Regions from separate parts of the Pigmentiphaga sp. CHJ604 genome, predicted to be linked through region 1. Evidence: predicted binding sites of a transcription regulator. Region 1 holds the regulator's gene; each other region holds the start of a gene.
What was found. The regulator HrcA, encoded in region 1, represses chaperone genes, less so after heat shock. The targets are predictions, from matches to a motif close to TTAGCACTCNNNNNNNNNGAGTGCTAA.
Positions count from the first base shown of each region.

Region 2: a site for HrcA is predicted at 2,085-2,111, ahead of groES (co-chaperone GroES). Genes of this name have one in related genera too.
Region 3: a site for HrcA is predicted at 1,800-1,826, ahead of rpoH (RNA polymerase sigma factor RpoH). Genes of this name have one in related genera too.

Region 1 is NZ_CP136998.1:3,814,319-3,818,494, forward strand. It holds gene R4823_RS18345 (S4 domain-containing protein) at 175-555, opposite strand; gene hemH (ferrochelatase) at 560-1,669, opposite strand; gene hrcA (heat-inducible transcriptional repressor HrcA) at 1,753-2,757, opposite strand; gene R4823_RS18360 (NAD kinase) at 2,984-3,880, shown strand; gene recN (DNA repair protein RecN) at 3,913-4,176, shown strand, end outside.
Region 2 is NZ_CP136998.1:4,723,115-4,727,290, reverse strand. It holds gene groL (chaperonin GroEL) at 1-1,598, opposite strand, end outside; gene groES (co-chaperone GroES) at 1,661-1,948, opposite strand; gene R4823_RS22695 (MFS transporter) at 2,225-3,532, opposite strand; gene R4823_RS22690 (MASE1 domain-containing protein) at 3,541-4,176, opposite strand, start outside.
Region 3 is NZ_CP136998.1:5,313,307-5,317,482, reverse strand. It holds gene R4823_RS25535 (SCO family protein) at 1-19, shown strand, start outside; gene rpoH (RNA polymerase sigma factor RpoH) at 859-1,773, opposite strand; gene R4823_RS25525 (hypothetical protein) at 2,040-2,741, shown strand; gene R4823_RS25520 (glutamate synthase-related protein) at 2,948-4,176, shown strand, end outside.

The DNA of each region.
Region 1 (4,176 bases):
CGGTCTAGTGCCCGTTTCTTGGGTTGTGGCACCCGTGCTTCGCTGGCTGCCAGCGGTAGCAACGGTGCTTGAATCCAAGAAACGGGTACTAGACCCAGGAAACCGCGGATCCGGCTTTGCCGGTCCGCCGGTTTCGCCCCCTGGGGGGCGCGCGTTAGCGCGTAGGGGGGGTCCTCAATTGGGGGTTCTAAACCTCTCGATCTTGCGGCGGTCTTGCTTGGTGGGGCGGCCTTTCAGGGTCGCGGCGGGGTCGGCGTTCTGGCGGCGCAGTTCGATGGCTTCCAGGCGGCGTTTCATGCCTTGCTGGGTCTCGTCGTACAGGGTGCGCGCGAAGACCGCCGGGCCGCGCTGGGTGGACAGGGCTCGGACCAGGACCTCCCAATCCTGGTCTCCGGCGCGGATTTGCAGGATGTCGCCGGGACGCACGGCGCGCGAGGGCTTGACCCGTTCGCCGGACACCTTCACCTGCCCTGCCTCGACCGCTTCCTGGGCCAGCGTACGGGTCTTGTAGAACCGTGCCGCCCACAGCCATTTGTCGATACGTAGTTCTTCCATCACATTACCGGTCGGTCGCCGGCGTCTTGTCGTTCTTGCGCTGCAGCAAGACGGCTGCATGCGCCGCGTCGGCGGGCTGGCGGGCCTCGGAGCGGGTGGTCCAGCCTTGCATGTGGCGCTCGGCCAGGTCTGCCAAGGCCCCTATCCACGCCGGCGAGTCGTTCAACGCGTCGATGTAGCGTAGTTGCCGGCCCCCCGCCAGCAGGAAGGCTTCCTTGCCCTGCATCGCGATCTCTTCCAGGGTTTCGATGCAATCGGCGACGAAGCCCGGGCAGAACACGTCCACGTCGGACACGCCGCTTTTCGCCAGTTCCTTCAGCCGGGGTTCAGTATATGGCTGGAGCCACTCGGCGGCGCCGAAACGGCTCTGGAACGTAATCTCGACCTGTTCGGCATACAGGCCCAGCCGCTCGGCCAGCAGGCGGCCGGTTTCCAGGCATTGCTGGTGATACGGATCCCCCAGCGCGATGGAACGCTTGGGCAGGCCATGGAAGCTCAGCACCAGTTTCCGGCCCCGGCCCTTGTCGCGCCAGAAATCCAGGATGCGGACGGCCATCGCCTCGATATAGCCCGGGTCGGCGTGGAAATCGCGCACGTACCGGATCTCGGGCACGTTGCGCAGCCGCGCCAGGCAGGCGCCCACGGCGTCGGATACCGCGGCGGTCGTGCTGGCCGCGTACTGCGGATAGAGCGGCAGGACCAGGATGCGCTCGCAGCCGTTCTCGCGCAACGCGGCGATGCCCGCCTCGAGCGACGGATTGCCATAGCGCATGGCCAGCGCCACTTCCACGCCCAGCCCGCGGTCGGACAGTTCGCGCGACAGCCCCTCGGCCTGGCGGCGGCTCCAGGCCAGGAGCGGGGAGCCCTCGGACGTCCACACCGAGGCGTAGCGCGCCGCCGCGTCGCGCGGCCGCAGGGTCAGGACCAGGCCGTACAGGATGGGCAGCCAGACCAGGCGCGGAATCTCGACTACCCGGGGATCGGACAGGAACTCGGCCAGGTAGCGGCGGACCGCGGAGGCAGTAGGCGCGTCGGGCGTGCCCAGGTTGACCAGCAGCAGGCCGGTGCGGGTGGGATGGAGGGAAGACGGCGGCGGCTCGGGAAGGAAACGCATGCGTGGCGTGTGCGGGTCTCAGGAATGGCGGGAGGAACGGCGCGGGGCGGAGATGCCCCCGGCCGTTGCCGGCGGACGCCGGCTCAATGATGGCTCAACGCGTTGGACAACAGCCGCGCGGTGATGTCGACGATGGGAATCACCCGCTCGTACGACATCCGGGTGGGGCCGATCACGCCCAGGGTCCCCACGACCTTGCCGTCCACCCCGTAGGGCGCCGTGATGACGCTGACCTCTTCCATCGGCACAAGCTGCGAGTCGCCGCCGATGTAGATCTGGACGCCCTGCGCCCGGCTCGAGACGTCCAGCAACTGCATCAGGTCGGTCTTTTTCTCGAACAGCTCGAACATCCTCCGCAGCTTGTCCATGTCGGCGGTGATGTCGGACACGCCCAACAGGTTCAATTCACCCGAGATGACGACGCTGTCGTCCTCGGTGGCCGCCTCGGCGCTGGCATCCACCGCCAGCTCCATCAGCCGGGAGATGTCCTCGCGCAACTGGCTCAGTTCCCGCTGGAGGATCTGGCGCACGTCCTCGAACGACTTGCCGCTGAAATGCTGGTTGAAGAAATTGGCCGCCTCGGTCAGCTCGGCCGAGGAATAATCCCGCTGGACCATCAGCATGCGGTTCTGCACGTCGCCCTCGGGCGTCACGATGATCAGGAGCACCCTGGTGTCGGACAGCCGGATGAACTCGATCTGGCGGAACATCTGGCTGCGCTTGGGCGACATCACCACGCCGGCGAACTGGGTCAGCTTGGACAGCAGCGAAGCCGCGGCCGCGATGACGCGCTGGGGTTCGGCCGAAGGCAGCAGGGTCTGGATGTGGGTGGCCTCGGAGACTTCGTAGGGCTGCACCGTCAACAGCGAGTCGACGAACATCCGGTAGCCCCGGGGAGTGGGGACGCGCCCGGCGGAAGTATGGGGGCTGTGGATCAGGCCATGGTCCTCGAGGTCGGCCATGACGTTGCGGATCGTGGCCGGCGACAGGTCGAAGACCTTGGAGAGCGTGCGCGAACCGACAGGCTGTCCGTCGGTGATGTAACGCTCGATGAGAGCTTTCAACAATGTACGTGCGCGATCGTCCATAAAGGGATTGTACCCCCCCTACGCGCTTACGCGCGCCCCCCCGGGGGGGCGGCACTGGCGGACCGGCGGAGCCGGATCCGCGGTGCCCTGGCAACTGCCAGGCTGATGGGGGCCGGGGTTCTTTAGAGGAACGGCGTTCAAGGTGGGTGAACGGATTGAGTATTGGGAATGGCAAAAAGGACCACATGGGGCCCCGTTGGGGGGTCTCCCCTCATATAATGCCTGCATGCATTTTCCCATCGTCGCCCTCGTCGGCAAATACCACGATACCGGCATCGCCGCGCCGTTGCGCGCGGTCGCGCAGATGCTGCGCGATGCCGGACGCGAGGTCGTGTTCGAGAAGGACACCGCCACCAATATCGGCGTCCTGGACTACCCCTCCGCCACCGTCGAGGAGATCGGGCAGCGCGCGTCGCTGGCCATCGTCATGGGGGGCGACGGCACGATGCTGGGGGTGGCGCGGCAGCTGGCGCCCTGGGACGTGCCGGTGGTGGGAATCAACCACGGCCGGCTGGGATTCATCACCGACGTCCCCATCGAGGATGCCGGCACCGCCATCGCCGGCATCCTCGACGGCCAGTTCGAGTCGGAAACCCGCACCCTGCTGGCCTGCAGCGTCATCCGGGGCGAAACCACGCTGGTCTCGGCGCTGGCCTTGAACGACGTGGTGCTGAGCCGGGCCGGCCTGGGCGGCATGCTGGAAGTCACGGTGCAGGTGGATGGCCTGTACATGTCCAAGCAACGCGCCGACGGCCTGATCATCGCCACGCCCACGGGATCGACGGCCTACGCGCTGTCGGCCAACGGCCCCATCCTGCATCCGTCGCTGCGCGGGCTGGTGCTGGTGCCGGTGGCGCCGCAGGCGCTGTCGAACCGGCCGATCGCGATCCCGGACGACTGCACGATAGACATCACCCTCACCCGCTCTCCGGGGGGCCGCGACGAAAGCGCCAGCGTGCACTTCGACATGCAAAGCTGGTCGTCGCTGCAGGAAGGCGACCGCGTCCTGGTGAAACGCGCCGAACATACCATCCGCTTCCTGCACCCGGCCGGATACAGTTATTTTTCCACCCTGCGGCGCAAGCTGCACTGGAACCAGATTTCCGGCACCGCGATCGACTAGTCTTTCCCGCCCCTTCCACCGGCCCCATTCGTATGCTGCGCGCCCTGCACATCAACGATTTCGTGATCGTCGACCAGACCGAGGTCGAATTCGGCCCCGGCTTCACCGTTTTCTCCGGCGAAACGGGCGCCGGCAAGTCGATCCTGATCGATGCGCTGGCGCTGGCCCTGGGCGAACGCGCCGATGCGTCGGTGCTGCGGGAAGGCGCCAGCCGGGCCGAGGTCAGCGCGGTGTTCGACGTTCCGCCGGCCCTGCTGGACTGGCTGGCCGAACGCGAGCTGGACACCGACAGCCTG
Region 2 (4,176 bases), 910 kb from region 1:
GCGGGGGCAGCCGGCTTGTCCTCGACCAGCTCGACCACCGTGGCTTCCGTGGTCAGCAGCAGCGAGGCCACCGAGGCGGCGTTCTGCAGGGCGGTGCGGGTGACCTTGGTGGGGTCCAGCACGCCGGCTTCGACCATGTCGCCGTATTCGCCGGTGGCGGCGTTGTAGCCGTAGTTGCCCTTGCCGTTCAGCACGTTGTTGACGATGACGCTGGGCTCGTCGCCGGCGTTGGCGACGATGGTGCGCAGCGGCTCTTCAATGGCGCGCAGGACGATCTTGATGCCGGCGTCCTGGTCGGCGTTGGCACCCTTGGTGTCCTTGATGGCTTGCTTGGCGCGCAGCAGGGCCACGCCGCCGCCGGGCACCACGCCTTCTTCCACCGCGGCACGCGTGGCGTGCAGGGCGTCTTCGACGCGAGCCTTCTTTTCCTTCATTTCGACTTCGGTGGCAGCGCCGACCTTGATCACGGCAACACCGCCGGCCAGCTTGGCCACGCGCTCTTGCAGCTTCTCACGGTCGTAGTCCGAGGTCGCTTCTTCGATCTGGGTGCGGATCTGCTTGACGCGGGCCTCGATGGCCTTGCTGTCGCCGGCGCCGTCGATGATCGTGGTGTTTTCCTTGGCCACTTCGATGCGCTTGGCCTGGCCCAGCTCTTGCAGGGTGGCCTTTTCCAGCGACAGGCCGGTCTCTTCCGAGATCACGGTGCCGCCGGTCAGGATGGCGATGTCTTCCAGCATGGCCTTGCGGCGGTCGCCGAAGCCCGGAGCCTTGACGGCGGTGGTCTTCAGGATGCCACGGATGTTGTTGACCACCAGGGTGGCCAGGGCTTCGCCGTCGACGTCTTCAGCGATGATCAGCAGCGGGCGGCTGGCCTTGGCGACTTGCTCCAGCACGGGCAGCAGTTCGCGGATGTTGCTGATCTTCTTGTCGTGGATCAGGACGAAGGGATCGTCCAGGGCCGCGACTTGCTTGTCGGGGTTGTTGATGAAGTAGGGCGACAGGTAGCCGCGGTCGAACTGCATGCCTTCGACGACGTCCAGTTCGTTTTCCAGCGACTTGCCGTCTTCGACGGTGATGACGCCTTCCTTGCCCACTTTTTCCATCGCGTCGGCGATGATCTGGCCGATCGACGAATCGCTGTTGGCCGAGATCGAGCCGACCTGGGCGATTTCCTTGCTCGACGAGCAGGGCTTGCTGATCTTCTTCAGCTCTTCGATGGCGGCGGCGACGGCCTTGTCGATGCCGCGCTTCAGGTCCATCGGGTTCAGGCCGGCGGTCACGTACTTCTGGCCTTCGTGCACGATGGCCTGGGCCAGCACGGTGGCGGTGGTGGTGCCGTCACCGGCGTTGTCGCTGGTCTTGGAAGCCACTTCCTTGACGAGCTGGGCGCCCAGATTCTCGAACTTGTCCTTCAGTTCGATTTCCTTGGCGACGGACACGCCGTCCTTGGTGACGGTGGGGGCGCCGAAGGAGCGCTCCAGGACCACGTTGCGGCCCTTGGGACCGAGGGTGACCTTGACGGCGTTGGCGAGGACGTTCACGCCACGGACGACGCGGGCGCGGGCGTCATCACCGAACTGGACTTGTTTGGCAGCCATTTACGAAATTCCTTGGATGATGGTGTTGAATGCCGGGGGATCGGACAGCGGGCCGCGAGGGCTTACTGGATCACCGCCAGGATTTCTTCTTCGCGGATGACGAGCAGTTCGTCGCCGTCGACCTTCACGGCCTGGCCGGCGTACTTGCCGAACAGGACCTTGTCGCCGACCTTGACGTCGACCGGCAGCACCTTGCCGTCCTCGGTCTTCTTGCCCGGGCCGACGGCCAGCACTTCACCCTGGTCGGGCTTTTCGGCAGCGCTGTCGGGAATGACGATGCCGGACGCGGTTTTACGCTCGTTGTCCAGGCGCTTGACGATCACGCGATCGTGCAGGGGACGGAGGGCCATACAAACTCCTGATGTTCGAAGTTGACGTCTATTTGTCAGAAAAAGAGGCTGGAAAGCCGTTATTCGGCCGGTGCCGCGTCGAAACGCGGCGCTTGAGCCTGTTGCCGGAGGCCGGGACGCTGCCCAGGCAGCGTTGTTAGCACTCTATGCAATCGAGTGCTAATTATAGGGATGGGACAGGGGGCTTTCAAGGGGCAGGGTATACGGGACAGCCCTAGCCCGGTCCTTCTTGTCATATAGACAGCGCGGTCCGATGGGCCGCCCCCCAGGCACGGCTCAGGCGCCGCTGCGCGAGGTCATGCGCGTGGCGGCCGCCAGGAAGCGCGAGAACCAGGATTGCTGGACGGGATGGACGACCGCGCGCAGCGCGCGGCTGTAGTCCAGCGTCAGGCCGGGGGTCCAGGCCATGACCTGGGCGCGCTGGCGCACCTGCGCGGCAATCCACAATTCGGGCATCAGCAGGGTGCGCAGCACCTGCCGCACGCTGCGGCTGCGGTCGTCCAGCACGCCGTCCAGGGCGGACTCCAGCGCGTACGAGACCGAACTGGAGCAGTTGCGCCGCGTGAGGTTATAGATTTCCTGGTCGCGGTAGCGCTGCCAGAAGGCCTGGAGTTTCCCGTAGTCGTACCGCTCGAACCTGACCTGCCAGTTCGACGGACACCAGGCCTTGGACTCGGTCGCGTAGTCGGGCTGGAACTTGCCCGGCACGTCGTTTTCCTTGACCGCCTTCAATACGTTGAAGAACTCGGAGGGCGAGCGGTCGATGTCGACCGCGGGATACAGGCTGATGTAGGTCGACGGCGGCACTTCCATGGCGGCATGTCCGGTCGATATCACGCCCTGCACGTCGACGGCGGCGATGTAGCGGTTGAATACCGGCCGCGACACGGTCTTGTCCTTGGCCGAGCCTTCGGGGGTCCAGACGTGGACGGTCAAGGGGCCCGCCGGCGCCGGCTGCCGGGCAGGCGGCGGGCTGGCGCCGGCCCCGCGCAGGTCGGCCGGCGCCAGCAGGTCGAACATGGATGACTGCTCGCTCAGCTTGCGGGCGCGGGCGGCCACCCGCATGGTGTTGATGCCGGCGACCAGCATGGTGACGCCGATGAAGTAGGAGACCGTGCCGGCGTAGTGGGTGGGATAGGGCTGGAACAGGAACAGGCCGAACAGGACCTGGGCGCAGCCGCCCAGCACGGACAGGCGCCAGCGGTCGTAGCGCAGCACCCAGGCCGAGGCGATCTGGAACACGCCCAGCACGAAGTAGGCCAGGCCCAGGATGATGGCCAGCAGCAGGTTGCTGATGGAGCCGCCGGCCAGGATCAGCAGCGCGACCAGCAGGAAGATGCCGCCCTTGAAGGCCAGCACGGCCTTCTGGGCGCCCATGCCGCTGCCGGCGACCGTCAGCGTGACCAGGCTTTCCACCAGCAGCAGCGCGCCGAAGAGCGTCAGCGGGAAGTAGCGCGCGCCGTCCACGCCGTCCAGGGTGATGACCACGCCCAGGGCGGCCCAGGCGAAGCCGATCAGTAGCAGCAGGTGGATGTTCCTGCGGACGAAGCCGGCGCCGAACAGAAGCAGGGCAAGCTGGATCATGGTTTCCCTTATGCGCCGTGGTGCGGGGTGGGCAGCCGCCAGCTGCCGATGATGAAAGCGCCGTCGGGCCCCATCATGGCCCCCCGGTTCAGGTCGACGACCGTCGTCCACTGATCGGGCGCGGTCGCCAGGCGGAAGGGGAAGGGGCGCTCCAGCCCCGGCGTCCCGTCGGCGGCGCGCAGGCGGTCCCGCAAGCCCTGGCGGTCGTCCGGATGGACCTGCCGCAGCACTTCATCCAGGGTCCCGGGGCCGGGGCGGGCGTCGGGCGGCGCGTCCCAGACGATGGTGCCGGAGGCGAGATCCAGCCGGTACAGGGTCTCGCGGCCGCCGGTGCCGTCCGCGCCGGCCGTGCGCGGGCGCCGGATGCCACGGGTCAGCACCCGCACGAAGACCTGCAGCATGGCGACCGACACGAGATAGCACTGGGCAAGCAGCAGGGGCTCGCCCGGCAGGAAGCCGCGCAGGAAGAAAGGGCCGCGCCCGGCGTTGGAGTGATAGATGACGATGGCCGCCATGGTCAGCACGGCCAGCGAACCCATGCGGTTGCCGCCGCTGAGCGTGGCCACGGTGGCCAGCGCCAGCGGAATGCAGGCCAGTCCCAGCAGCAGCGGCGCCTCGGACATGGACGGGCGGTGCACGCCGAA
Region 3 (4,176 bases), 1.5 Mb from region 1:
CATTCGCCAATTGTTGTAACCCCCCCTACGCGCTGACGCGCGCCCTGGATGGTGAGCCCCCAGCCGCTACGCGGCAGCCCCCCGAGGGGGCCTGGGCCCGCCTTGGGGCGGCTCGGCGCCGGGCCCAGGGGGCGAAACCGGCGGACTGGCGGAGCCAGATCCGCGGTTTCCTGGGTCTAGGGAAAGCATCGTGGACTGAAGCACGGTTGCTACCGCTGGCAGCCAGCGATAGCACCGGTGCCGCAACCCAAGAAACGGGTACTAGACCCAGGATGCGGTGGATCCGGCTTTGCCGGTCCACCCGCATCGCCCCCTGGGGGGCGCGCGTCAGCGCGTAGGGGGGAGCATAAAAAAACGGGACACCGAAGGTGTCCCGTGGAATATCCGCCTCAAGTGGGGGGGAGGGAGGAGAAAAGCAGAGGCGGATGTATCGGCTGGTACCGGCAGACTGCGCCGGAAGAAACGTCGAGCGGGGGGAAGCCCGACATTCCGACACGAGGGCGTTGCACCCAAAGCGTGTCCCACCTGATGGTTAGTCCACGCCCAGGCGGGGAAGTTCACCCGCCACCCGTGTTTCCACGTAAATTTCCGCCATTTCTGTAACGTGATGTGACCGGTGCCGGCACCGGCATGGCAAGTGGCCCCACCGCGGCGGCGCTGCCCCCCAAGGGGGCGCTTTTCATCTTGGGGCGGCCCGGCGATGAAAAATGGCCCCCACGCTTGCCGCGTCGCGGCGGCGCTGCCCCCCAAGGGGGCATTTTTCATCTTGGGGCGGCCCGGCGATGAAAAAGGCGGAGCCGGTCGCGTTCCGGCATCCGCCTTGGATCCGCGCCCAGCGGCGCGGGGATGCTTGCGAGCTCAGGCGTATTCGGCCAGCGCTCCGCGCATCTTGGTCATGGCGCGGGCCTCGATCTGCCGGATGCGCTCGGCGGACACACCGAATTCGTCCGCGAGTTCCTGCAGGGTGGCGCCGCCTTCGTCCTTCAGCCAGCGCGCCTCGATGATGCGGCGCGACCGCTCGTCCAGGCTATCCAGGGCTTGCAACAGTCCGCTGCCGTGCAGTTCGTCGCGGCGGCGTTCTTCGAGGATGGCGCTGGGCTCGTGCTGGCCCTCGTCCGACAGGTAGGCGATGGGGGCGAAATCGTTTTCGCCGTCATCGGTGCCACGGCCTTCCAGGGCCATGTCCTGCCCGTACAGGCGCACTTCCATCTCGGTCACGTCCTGCGGCCGCACGTTCAGGCTGGCGGCGATTTCCTCGACCTGCTCCGGCGTGAGCGCATGCGAGTCCGGTTTCAGGCTGCGCAGGTTGAAGAACAGCTTGCGCTGGGCCTTGGTGGTCGCCACCTTGACCAGGCGCCAGTTCTTCAGGATGTACTCGTGGATCTCGGCCTTGACCCAATGGATGGCGAAGGAGACCAGCCGTACGCCGCGGTTGGGGTCGAAGCGCTTGACGGCCTTCATCAGGCCGACGTTGCCTTCCTGGATCAGGTCGGCGTGCGGCAATCCGTAGCCCAGGTATTGGCGGGCGATGGCCACCACCAGGCGCAGGTGCGACAGCACCAGTTCGCGGGCGGCGTTGAGGTCCTGCTTTTCCTGGTAGCGCAGGGCCAGGTCGTGTTCCTGCTCGGCCGTCAGCACCGGCAGGCGGTTGACGGCGCCGATATAGGCTTCGATCGTGCCAAGGGCGCCCGGGTTGGCGATGGCCAGGGCCAGCGCGCCCGGACCGCTTGTGGCGGGTGCGAGGACGTTGGACTGATTCGACGAACGTTTCATAAACGGCTTACCTCCATGTCTGAAGGTTAGCACTCTCGAACAAAGAGTGCTAATGGGTGTTTTTGATGGGTGCGATAAAGCGATTCGATCGCTGTGCAATGCAGCACGGCGAGCGGACCCGGTCGGGACGGCGCCGGAGGGGAGCCGATGGGGACCGGGCTTGGGCGGGCGATCAGGGTTTCATACTGCATAGACCATGAAATCGGCGTATCGTTCGCGGAAACCTGCATTTTCCGACCTTCTATATTGATGCGTCCCCAATAAACATGGCCCGCCTTCCCCGCCTGTACGCTCCGGATCTTCCCCATCTCGCCCAGGCCCGTTTCACGGTTCCCCTGTCGGCGGGGGGCGACGGCGGCGCCATGCTGGACCAGGTGGCCGCCTGGCTGGAGGCCGACGCCCGGCAGCACGGCGTGGCCGTTCACGGGTGGGCGCTTACTTTCGATCAACTGTTGCTGCTGGCCACGCCCTCGGGCCCAGGCGGGATTTCGGCCGTGATCCAGTCCCTGGGACGCCGCCTGGCCGCCCGATTACATATAGGCAGGGTCTTTGCCGGCCGGTTCCGCTCCACGCTGGTCGAGCCGGGCGCCTGGGTGCTGCCCTGCCTGATCTGGCTCGAGACGGTCCCGCTGCGCCAGGGGCTGGCCGGCGATGCGGAACTGTGGCGCTGGTCCTCGGCCCCGGCGCACGTGGGGGCCGCGGCGGCGGGGCTGCTGCACGACCATGCCGACTATTGGGCCTGCGGCAATACGCCGTTCGACCGGCAGGCCAACTACCGCGCCAGAATGGCCGAGGGCGTGGCGCCCTCGGCGGCGCAGCGCATCGAACAGGCGCTATACGGCCAATGGGCCTTGGGTGGGCCGGCCTTCGTGCAGTCGCTCGAGGGCACCAGCAGCCGGCGCGCCGCGGCCAGCAAGCGGGGGAGGCCCCGGAAGCAGCCGCGAGCAGAGGATGAAAACGCACGGTAATGGTGCGACCCCAATTTAATTTCCTCGATTTGTAGCCTGGATAATAATTGGGGACGTTCCCCTTTTTATTTTTCTTGCGGCCCCTGGTGCGCCGCAGTATCGTCGTTTTCCCCCTGGCGCTGCTCCTGTGCGCGCCGGGTCCGGAATTCCCGATGTCCAGTACCCGGATTCGTGCCCGGCACGCGAGTCCTCCAGCGGAGCGCACCATGCCCCTATCCAGCCAGGATCACCTCTCGGCCCCGTCGTCCCGGACGGCCGTCATCGACGCTTCGCGCATCGGCCTGCCCGCGCCGCGCCAGCCGGACGCCCAGGGCCTGTACGACCCGTCCAACGAACACGACGCCTGTGGCGTGGGTTTCGTGGCCCACATCAAGGGCCAGAAAAGCCATTCCATCATCCAGCAGGGCCTGAAGATCCTCGAGAACATCGACCACCGCGGCGCGGTGGGCGCCGATCCCCTCATGGGCGATGGCGCCGGCATCCTGATCCAGATCCCCGATGCGCTGTACCGCGAGGAAATGGCCGCCCAGGGCGTGGTCCTGCCCGCTCCCGGGGAATACGGGGTGGCGATGGTGTTCCTGCCCCAGGAAATAGGGTCGCGGCTGGCCTGTGAGGCCGAGCTCGAGCGCGCCGTGCGCGCCGAGGGCCAGGTGGTGCTGGGCTGGCGCGACGTGCCCATCGACAAGGACATGCCGATGTCGCCCAACGTGAAGAGCATGGAACCGGTCATCCGGCAGCTCTTCATCGGCCGGGGCGGCGACGTCATGGTGCCCGACGCGCTCGAGCGCAAGCTGTATGTCATCCGCAAGATGGCCTCGCACGCCATCCAGAAGATGCACCTGAAGCACGGCAAGGAATACTTCGTGCCGTCCATCTCCAGCCGCACCGTGGTCTACAAGGGCCTGCTGCTGGCCGACCAGGTGGGCCGCTACTACCGCGACCTGGCCGACGCGCGCGCCGTCACGGCGCTGGCCCTGGTGCACCAGCGTTTCTCCACCAACACCTTCCCCGCCTGGCCGCTGGCCCACCCCTATCGCCTGATCGCCCACAACGGCGAGATCAACACGGTCAAGGGCAACTTCAACTGGCTGCGCGCCCGCGAAGGCGTGATGCAGTCGCCGGTGCTGGGCGAGGACCTGAAGAAGCTCTATCCCATCGTCTACGAAGGCCAGTCCGACACCGCCACGTTCGACAACTGCCTCGAACTGCTGGTCATGTCCGGCTATTCCATCTCGCACGCCATGATGATGATGATTCCCGAGGCCTGGGAACAGCATGCCGAGATGGACGAGGCGCGCCGTGCCTTCTATGAATACCATGCCGCGATGATGGAACCCTGGGACGGCCCGGCCGCCATCGCCTTCACCGACGGCCGCCAGATCGGCGCCACGCTGGACCGCAACGGCCTGCGCCCGGCGCGCTACATCGTCACCGA